Regions from separate parts of the Staphylococcus massiliensis genome, predicted to be linked through region 2. Evidence: riboswitches for the same ligand, from Rfam matches in the RefSeq annotation. Region 2 holds a riboswitch; each other region holds the start of a gene.

Region 1 (3,286 bases), 400 kb from region 2:
TCGGAATATCGTCTTCTTCAAGTTGTACAATATCATTCCATTTTTGAACGAATTGATCTCGCTTAGCACGTATCTTTTCAATATCAATACTGCGTCGAGTATTACGCGTGAATTCAGTCGTACGGTGTTGTAGGTCTTTAATTTGCGCTTTAGTTTGCGTCGTAAAGCTTCTCTTTTCAGAGCGGTTGTAACCATCACCTCGTAACTCTGATTCAGTCACGGGTAACGCACGTCTTAGGAATAAGAAGTTCCAAATCGCCATTTGGCCAAGTAACCATAAGATGACGAAGAACGAATTAATACTCAACACATCAATCGGCGCGATTTCCTTTCCATCGATTCGAGCATATAAAGCAAGTTGCGTGATGAAATAACTAATCCCATATGAAAAGATAATCCAAAGGTAGTGTTCCTTTCGATGGTTCGGGTTGAGCTCATCTTTATACGCAATATAACCAATATGTACAACAAATGGAATAATAAATATAATCGCAAAGAAACTATAAACTTGCGTCATTAAGATAATTGTTAATAAGAAAAAGATAATCCCTAAAACGAGATAAAAGATAGATATATCATAATCATAACGTGTAGTTTTAGATAATGTTCTCGCAATAAATACGAGTAAGATACCAAATAATAATATAATAATGCCACTTACTATAGGAAATCCACCTATAAATCGACTTAATACTTTAATTACTTCACTAAAGAATGCCATAATGAAGTCCCATAAATTATCAATGTCCATTTCAACTTTTTGATCTTTTTTTAATTTATGAATAAGTGGTACATTAACAAAAATTATAAGACTAAATAATATGGCTAAAGCACCAGTGATATAACTAAAGATTACTTCGGCATGCTTTTTCAAAAAAGACATACTATTCACCTCACAGTTATTATATATGAACGTTTATCAATTGTCTTTAATTATTCACAAATTCGGTCTGAAGTATGAAACATGTTTATACATTAATTAAATCGGTAAATATATACCCATAACCCACTATAAAAGAGGTGCATATTATGTCTGAAAAAGATATTAAGAAAGATGCAGAAAAAGCTAAAGAAAAAGAAGAAGAATTAAAGCAAGATAAAGAGAACGCTTCAGGCGACGATAAAACTGAAGGCGACATTCAAGATACATTTGAATAAGTAAGTGATTCCAGTTTCTAACTTTTAGGAAACTGGAATTTTTTATATTGAATTTAAATTATTTGAAAGCATCATTCATATTATTTATAATTTAGAGTTTTATGTGCCATTAAGTATTGACAATACTTGGTTTTCGGATTACATTTACATTAATCACATAATTAACGCACTAGGGGTGTGTAAACTGAGATGAGGCTTGTCCTCAAACCCTTTGAACCTGATCTAGTTGATACTAGCGTAGGAAAGTGTGCTTACATACCTATGTCTAAGCATGCCTTTTAATTGTTATCAATTAGTTAAGGTGTGCGTTTTTTATTATAGGAGGGAAATTATGAAAAAGGGATTAAAGCTTTCTGATATTCTAGTTACGATTATCATCGCTGTAATATTTGCTATTATTTACAATCTTTGGTGGATGGTATACGAAGTGAGCAAAGTAACTGGGCTACATATTGAAGAGTTAACTTATGGTGTATGGTTTATGGCTGCCGTTGTTGCTTATCTCATTATTCCAAAGCCTGGTATCGCTTTACTAGCGGAATTCGCAGCTGGTGCAGGTGAAACAATTGTAATGGGTAAATTTGATATCGCGACATTAGTCGTTGCCTTTTTACAAGGTTTAGCGAGTGAAATCGTATTCGCGTTATTCAAATATAGCTCACGCACAGTTATGGTTTCTATCTTAGCTGGTGTTGCAGCTGCACTCATAAATTTACCGGTTGATTTCTTCTATGGTTACCTTGCGGAAGTTAAATCATGGAACTGGATTTTATTAATCGGTTTCCGTTTAATTAGTGGTGCTTTAGTTGCTGGTTTATTATCATGGTTACTTGTTAAGTTACTTGATGAAACTGGCGTTACGAAACTATTCCGCCCTGCTTCACAAAAAGATTACGACTCACTTTAAGGAGAATGCATTATGCTAAAAGCATCAAATTTAAGATTAAAATACCCTAGTGGTTCTTACAAAATATTTGATGGCCTTAATGTTGAAATTAAAGATAAAGAGAAAGTACTTTTGCTTGGTCCTTCGGGATCAGGTAAAAGTACTTTACTTAATCTATTAAGTGGCATTGTGCCTGAATTAATTGAACTTCCTTTGAAGTATGATGAATTGATTCAAGATAAAGATAGTGCAGTAATATTTCAAGATCCAGATAGTCAATTCTGTATGCCTAAAGTGTATGAGGAATTGGCTTTTATTTTGGAAAATCAGCGCGTACCCAAAGCTGAAATGAAACCACGTATTCAAGAAGCGCTACAATCTGTTAACTTAGATGTCGACGAAAAGACGAATATCAACCAACTAAGTGGTGGTATGAAACAAAAGCTTGCGATTGTTGGCGCCCTTTTACAGAATGCGAATACATGGTTCTTTGATGAACCAACTGCAATGTTAGATATCAATGCAACTGAACAACTTTGGTCTCAAATTATAGAGTTATGGCACGATAAAACCGTGTTAATTGTTGAACATAAGGTTGAACACATTTGGCAACACGTAGACCGAGTTATTTTGATGAATGAAAATGGTGAAATCATAAAAGATGATACGCCAATGAATATTATTCAGAATCATGAGGCTTTATTAAGTGAATATGGGGTGTGGCACCCTAAAGCATGGGCTAATGCGCCAGAACCACGTTTAAATGCACTTTCGCGTCAAGATACTTATTTTCATTTTCAAAAAGGAGCGGTAAAACGAGGCAAAAAGGCTTTGTACCAAGTTGACGATTTACAGATCGGACTTGGTGATTGGATTACATTAACTGGCCCTAATGGTTCGGGTAAGACGACATTGTTTGAGTCGATGATGCAATTGATTCCGTATAAAGGGAAGATGACTTACCACGGTAAAACGCTGCGTAAAGTGCGTGATGCGGCGAAAAATATCTATCTCGTTTATCAGAATCCTGAACTGCAATTTATTCAAAATAGTGTTTATAAGGAGATTTATATTAACTTTCAATATCAAAATCCTGAAAAAGCCCATGAAAAAACCAAGGAAATGATCCAATTACTACGTTTACAACATGTTGAATCACAACACCCTTTCGAACTTTCAATGGGTCAAAAGCGACGTTTAAGTGTGGCTACTGCTTTAAGTACGAATGCGGATATTATCTTG
Region 2 (3,286 bases):
CGCACCAACGCCCGCTATCATAACCGTCATATTTTCGATAGTTGATTGACCTTTATCACCAAAACCGTGAAATGTTTTTTGGCGATCGTAACGATCTATCATAAATAACCGAGACCTTCAGCTGGACTTGAAGCAACAGCATTATATTTAACCGGAATACGACCTGCTTCATAACTTAAGCGACCAGCTTGAATACCTAACTTCATTGCTTCCGCCATTTTCTCAGGGTCTTTTGCACGCGCAACCGCAGAATTTAATAAAATTGCATCTGCGCCAAGTTCCATTGCTTCAGCACAGTCTTTACTTGAACCGATACCTGCGTCAACAATAACCGGCACATCCATTTTCTCAATGATATAACGTAAATTGAGAGGATTGTTAATGCCACGACCTGTGCCAATTGGTGAAGCAAGTGGCATGATGGCATGCACACCTAAATCTTGTAAACGCTTCGCTAATACTAAATCATTTGAAATGTAAGGACATACTGTATAACCCTTTTCTAAAAGAATTTCACAAGCGCGATACGTTTCAAGTGGATCTGGTAGTAACGTATCGTCATCACCAATAACTTCAACTTTAATCATGTCACATAAACCAGCTTCATTCGCAAGTTCTGCGATACGTACCGCTTCATCCGCTGATTTAGCGCCAGCTGTATTCGGAAATGTGATGAATTTGTCTAAATCTACATTTGCTAATGGGTTCGGTAGATCTTTGTCATAAAGACTCATACGACGCACCGCAAATGTTAATACTTCAGTTTCTGATGCCTTAATGGCTTTCGTCTGCATTTCTTCTGTATCATACTTACCTGTTCCTAAGAATAAACGAGAGTTAAATTCAAATTTACCAATTTTAAACATATTATCCGCCTCCAACAAATTCTAGTAATTCGAGTTTATCGTTTGGTTCGATTTTACGTTCTGACCATTCTGAACGCTTGATGACCTGTTCATTAAGTTCAACGGCCATACGTTTCGATTCGATATTAAAGTGGTCAATAATATCTGAAATCGTAGTACCTTCTTGGAATTCATGCGTTTCGCCATTTACTTGGACTTTCACATTTATCCACTCCTTTCTTTATGTATCACCCATTTTTCATGCAAGTTATGCATGTCTTGTTTCGTCTTTGAAAAGAAAGCTTCAATACATGCAAAACCGATGAAAGCTTGAGGGACTTGATGGATGGTATTCATGTTGATGCCGCCTATCGCAACTAAAGGAAAGCCGATATCGAGCGCCTTTGTAATTTCTGCGTCAGTTCTAGGCGCTTTCCCTTTTTTTGAATTGGACGGAAAGAGATGTCCATAAATTCCGAAATCCAGTTGCCATTTATGAGCTAAACGCACATGTTCTTCATCATGAACAGACATTGTAACGTGATACGAAGGGTTCATACGTTTGGTCTTTTCCGCATGAACATCACCTTCTCGAAAGTGAATGTTACGTATATTTAGCCTTTCTGCTAATGCAACATCAGTGTGAATCATGACTTTCCCCTTTGAAAAGCCCGCTTCAATAAGCGCTTTGATCCATTGATACTGTTCATCTTGAGAACTTGGCGTTCTAATTAAGAGATAATCGATGAGCGTTTGTCGCTCAAGTATCGTTTCCATCAGTTGACGGTCTAACGGTTTATAAGGTGTTACGACAATTAACAACAATATCACTCCAATAAAAAAAGCTATTTTCGCGCGGAAAATAGCATACAAGCATTGCGACGACAACATCGCATTGCAAAGCCACATTTCCTACGCTAGTACAAACTAGATCAGGTTCAGGAATCCCGAAGTTTCACTCCGATCTCAGCCCTTTTTAAAGGCACTTCCAGTGGTTATATTTATTTTTTGTACTTGTTCGCTAGATATAAAATATCTTTAATGATGTGAACAAGGTTTAAGAATAGATTAAAGCCCATTTCTCTCGGTGAGAAACGACCGTGTTTCATTCGATTGAAATCATAAAGCGTATATAATAAGAATAACATTAAACCGACGATAACGATAATCGTATGAAAGAAACTATTTTGAATAAACCATCCGATAATACTTGCGATTATAAGGGCTATCAACGTAACAAACAAGTATTTCCCCATACTTTTCGCATCGCCAATTACAAAGTAACCGAGAAGTCCGAATATGATAAAGGCACTTACAGCGAGAATAATATTCTTGTAAAAGACCTCGGGTCCTAAGTTTTGTAGATACACCGTAAAGGATGCATAGGATAACAATCCAATTCCGAGTGCGTATATATTGGAAATAATAAAGCCGAACTTACGTGAACGATTGATAAATAATGAAATCAGTATGAGTGCCATAAGTCCGATTGATAATGGACGACGCCACTCTAATGGTAAAAACTGACCGAAGAAACAGCCTACTCCAAAGATAATCCAGTAGTAAACAAAGAACAACCATACCTTCCCAAGTGCTTTTGACTTGGAACTCGACGCATGATGCCTTTGATGACTTAAAGATTGATTCGGCATATAAAACGCTCCTATCCCTCTTTTAGTCTAATATAACATGAATAAGCGTAACTGTAAGGATAGGTTATGTTGTATGACGTTTATTATGTCGAAAAAATGGCTTAATTATATTACAGTTTATTAAAAAACACTAAATTATTTATTAATTATTAATCTCTACAAAGATTGATATCATAACTTTTAAAGAATCATTTAATATTTTTTACTTTTCTTTAGAATATTACAAACTCTTAACAACAAAGACATTTTGAATTTTTTTTGGTAGTATTGCATCGTAACGATATATATAAAAACGCGGAAAAAATATTTTCTTATTATGAGGAGGATTTCCCTTGAAGAAGTTAGCATTTTCAGTAACAATGGCTTCCGGAGCTGCTGCACTGTTATCTCAACAAGAAGCAGATGCGTCTACACAACATACTGTTGAATCTGGTGAGTCACTATGGACAATCGCTCAAAAATATAACACAACTGCAGATAGTATTAAACAAGAAAACAATTTAACTAGTAATATGTTATTCCCAGGTCAGGTAATCACAGTTGGTGGAGAAAGTAGTCAAGGCACTGGTAATACTACTACAACAAATGAAACAACTTCTCAAGGTGGATCAACACATACGGTATTAAACGGCGAATCTCTACAAATCATCGCCAACCAATATGGTGTTTCAGCACAAGACATCATTAGCGAAAATAACTTAAACGGTTATTTAATTCACCCTGGTCAAGAATTAACAATTCCTGGTTCAGGTTCTACTAATACGAATACAAACACAAATACGGACACGA
Region 3 (3,286 bases), 360 kb from region 2:
CTCTTCATTATCAAATTTTCCTGTACCTAATAATAATCTTGAATTTAATGTAAAGTTGCCTATTTTAAACATATTAACCGCCTCCTACAAATTCTAATAATTCTAAGTTATCTTCATCATTGACTATGCGAGATGTAAATTGTTCTCGCTTAATTAATGTTTCATTATGCTCTACAATAATACGTGTTTCATCCAGTCCCAATGATTGAATTATTTCTTGTATATTAATTGGTTGTTCAAAGTTAAATACGTCACCATTAATCTTACATTTCATTTCGTTCATCTCTCCTAATCTGAAAATCATACAATTGTTTCGGCCTATGCCCACTGATAATCCATTGACTCATCAACTCACCTATTAAAGGCGAAAGTAAAATTCCATTGCGATAATGGCCAGCAATGACAAATAAGTCTTTATCCACTTCATCCATAATAGGCTGTTCGTTTTGACAATAAGGCCGTATACCTGACCATTGGTTTATGATTTTTCCATTTTTCAAATCTGGTATATAGTGCAAAGCTTGTGATTTAAGCCATGATTTACCAGAATTAGACACCCCAACTGAATAATCATTAAAGTAACTTGTTGCACCGATTAAATATCTATTTTTTAATTTTGGAATGACGTAACAACCATTAGTCAGAAACATGGTAATATTCAAGTTTAAATCAGGTTGTTCTACCAATAGCGCTTCTCCTTTTACCCCAATAACCGTTTCACAAGGTAAATATTGCTGTAAAAGTTTTCCTGTCCAAGCGCCTCCTGTGACAATTAACTTTTCAGTATAATAAGCTCCATTTCGTGTCTCCACACGGTACCCATCTTTTATGGATTCAATATGGGTTACAGTTGTTTGGTATATTCTATCTATATGTCTATTTGATAATGACTTCAACAACCCTTTAGTATAGCGGTTTGCATTGATTTGATTATCTTCAGGCATATAAATACCATTTGTATGTTTTGAAGTTATAGCACCGTTGGACATGTGTTGAACATCAGTAGGACTAAGACGTTCTACAGATGCAAAATGTTGTCTTAAAAATTGATATTGCTGTTCAATCTTTTTATTATCATAATGGTTCGTAGCCAATTTTATTAATCCACTATTTAAATACTCAATATCCACGCCAACCTCTTCCAACAAACTATCTCTTAGAGGTTTGAACATCTTTTGAGAAATTGTTGCCAAACTAAACAAAGCACTATTTTTGGTGAATTCATTTTGCGCGCCTAACATCCCACCTGCTTTATAAGATGCATGCTTACCTGCTTCATCTCTATCTATCACAGCTATATTCGCAAAAGACTGACTTAACCCACGTGCGATTGACATGCCCATGACTCCCGATCCAATAATAATGACATCATACATGTCCATCCCACACTTCCTTCATGTTTATAAGTTTTTCTTTCGAATATTGATTAAAAACAGAAATACCGGCTATTCCTGAAAATCCATTAGGTAAAGAAGATAAAGTATGTTGATTAATACCTCCAATTGCAATAATCGGAATATCAATTTGTAGCGCTTCTTCAACCTCCGACTTTGCTCTAGGTGTTTGTTGAGGTTTAGATGACGTCTCGAATACGTGTCCAAATAATACAAAATCTAGCCCTAAATATTTAGCGTTAGCAATAGCATCTTTATGGTGCGTAGACATACTTATTTGCATATCGGGATAACTAGCTTGTACCTCCTCAATATAAGGATCACTTTCCCTAAAATGAATTGCCGACAAGTCACATTGTATGATTACATTGATATCACTATGAACAATAATCTTATCCTTAGGAAACTCATTTTTTAGTAATCCGTGAACCCACTGAATGACTTCTTCAGTATTCATTGGCACTCTTATTAATAAGTAATCGATAACGCCTTCGATTTCACAGTAATGCTTAATATGTGATTTAGACAAATCTTGATATGGTGTAATAGCAATAAACAATATTTTCACCTCAAATAAAAAAACGTTACTTTTCCTGGTGGAAAAATAACGTTGTATGATTACATTTATCATAGAAAACGACACTTTCCTACGCCAGTGCGAACTGGATCAGGTTCTAGGAATCCCTCAGTTATTACTTCGGTCTCAGCCTTTATCAAAGGCACTTCCAGTGGTTTCTATCTATTAAATTTTCGTTTCATAATGTTTTAGCGATTACTTACAATCTAACTTATAATCATTTACTTTTCAAGTCTCACTTCAACTTTGACAACATGTATCCTAAAGTCAGCTGGCTTAATTGTGCATAATCACGCTTATAGAGACAACTCGGTTCTGTTGCAAAGTTGAATTTATAGTATAATTTTAACAAAAAGGAGTCTTCTGTATGAACTATTTCAGATATAAACAATTTAACAAGGATGTTATCACTGTAGCCGTTGGCTACTATCTAAGATATGCATTGAGTTATCGTGATATATCTGAAATATTAAGTGAACGTGGTGTAAACGTTCATCATTCAACGGTCTACCGTTGGGTTCAAGAATATGCCCCAATTTTGTATCAAATTTGGAAGAAAAAGCATAAAAAAGCTTATTACAAATGGCGTATTGATGAGACGTACATCAAAATAAAAGGAAAATGGAGCTATTTATATCGTGCCATTGATGCAGAGGGACATACATTAGATATTTGGTTGCGTAAGCAACGAGATAATCATTCAGCATATGCGTTTATCAAACGTCTCATTAAACAATTTGCTAAACCTCAAAAGGTAATTACAGATCAGGCACCTTTAACGAAGGTCGCAATGGCTAAAGTAATTAAAGCTTTTAAACTTAAACCTGACTGTCATTGTACATCGAAATATCTGAATAACCTCATTGAGCAAGATCACCGTCATATTAAAGTAAGAAAGACAAAGTATCAAAGTATCAATACGGCAAAGAATACTTTAAAAGGTATCGAATGTATTTACGCTCTATATAAAAAGAACTGCAGGTCTCTTCAGATCTACGGATTTTCGCCATGCCACGAAATTAGCATCATGCTAGCAAGTTAAGCGAACACTGATATGATAAATTAATGGTTAGCTTTATTTTTTTACTTTGCAACAGAACCGATGAGCGTATCCATAGAATTATTTGTCAGAGGATAAATATTTACTCTAAATATCAAAGTCCTACTGTAAATCAGAGGTACTTTTGAGAAATTTTTAATTCACTAAACTCAAAATGGCGCGGAAAGTTTCGTTCTCCACCATAATATATATTCCTAATCCTATAAACACAATTGGGATAATCCAGCGGCCGTATTTCTCAAGTGTTTCAGAAAC

Evidence for each region. A riboswitch is a leader RNA that binds a small molecule or an ion and turns the genes downstream of it on or off. The one in region 2 is predicted to bind thiamine pyrophosphate.
Region 1: linked by a shared signal. The riboswitch ahead of ACF3N8_RS10440 (ECF transporter S component) and the one ahead of ACF3N8_RS00685 (thiamine phosphate synthase) in region 2 are both predicted to bind thiamine pyrophosphate.
Region 3: linked by a shared signal. The riboswitch ahead of ACF3N8_RS02440 (thiamine phosphate synthase) and the one ahead of ACF3N8_RS00685 (thiamine phosphate synthase) in region 2 are both predicted to bind thiamine pyrophosphate.

The regions. Positions count from the first base shown of each region.
Region 1 covers NZ_CP171119.1:2,162,989-2,166,274, forward strand. The annotation lists gene auxA (lipoteichoic acid stability factor AuxA) at 1-883, opposite strand, end outside; gene graF (glycopeptide resistance-associated protein GraF) at 1,030-1,158, shown strand; TPP riboswitch at 1,320-1,419, shown strand; gene ACF3N8_RS10440 (ECF transporter S component) at 1,490-2,065, shown strand; gene ACF3N8_RS10445 (ABC transporter ATP-binding protein) at 2,078-3,286, shown strand, end outside.
Region 2 covers NZ_CP171119.1:151,672-154,957, forward strand. The annotation lists gene ACF3N8_RS00670 (HesA/MoeB/ThiF family protein) at 1-102, opposite strand, end outside; gene ACF3N8_RS00675 (thiazole synthase) at 99-866, opposite strand; gene thiS (sulfur carrier protein ThiS) at 868-1,068, opposite strand; gene ACF3N8_RS00685 (thiamine phosphate synthase) at 1,071-1,667, opposite strand; TPP riboswitch at 1,737-1,845, opposite strand; gene ACF3N8_RS00690 (Bax inhibitor-1 family protein) at 1,847-2,497, opposite strand; gene ACF3N8_RS00695 (LysM peptidoglycan-binding domain-containing protein) at 2,830-3,286, shown strand, end outside.
Region 3 covers NZ_CP171119.1:515,907-519,192, reverse strand. The annotation lists gene ACF3N8_RS02455 (thiazole synthase) at 1-72, opposite strand, end outside; gene thiS (sulfur carrier protein ThiS) at 74-274, opposite strand; gene ACF3N8_RS02445 (FAD-binding oxidoreductase) at 264-1,376, opposite strand; gene ACF3N8_RS02440 (thiamine phosphate synthase) at 1,369-2,025, opposite strand; TPP riboswitch at 2,022-2,131, opposite strand; gene ACF3N8_RS02435 (IS6 family transposase) at 2,339-3,013, shown strand; gene ACF3N8_RS02430 (CadD family cadmium resistance transporter) at 3,167-3,286, opposite strand, start outside.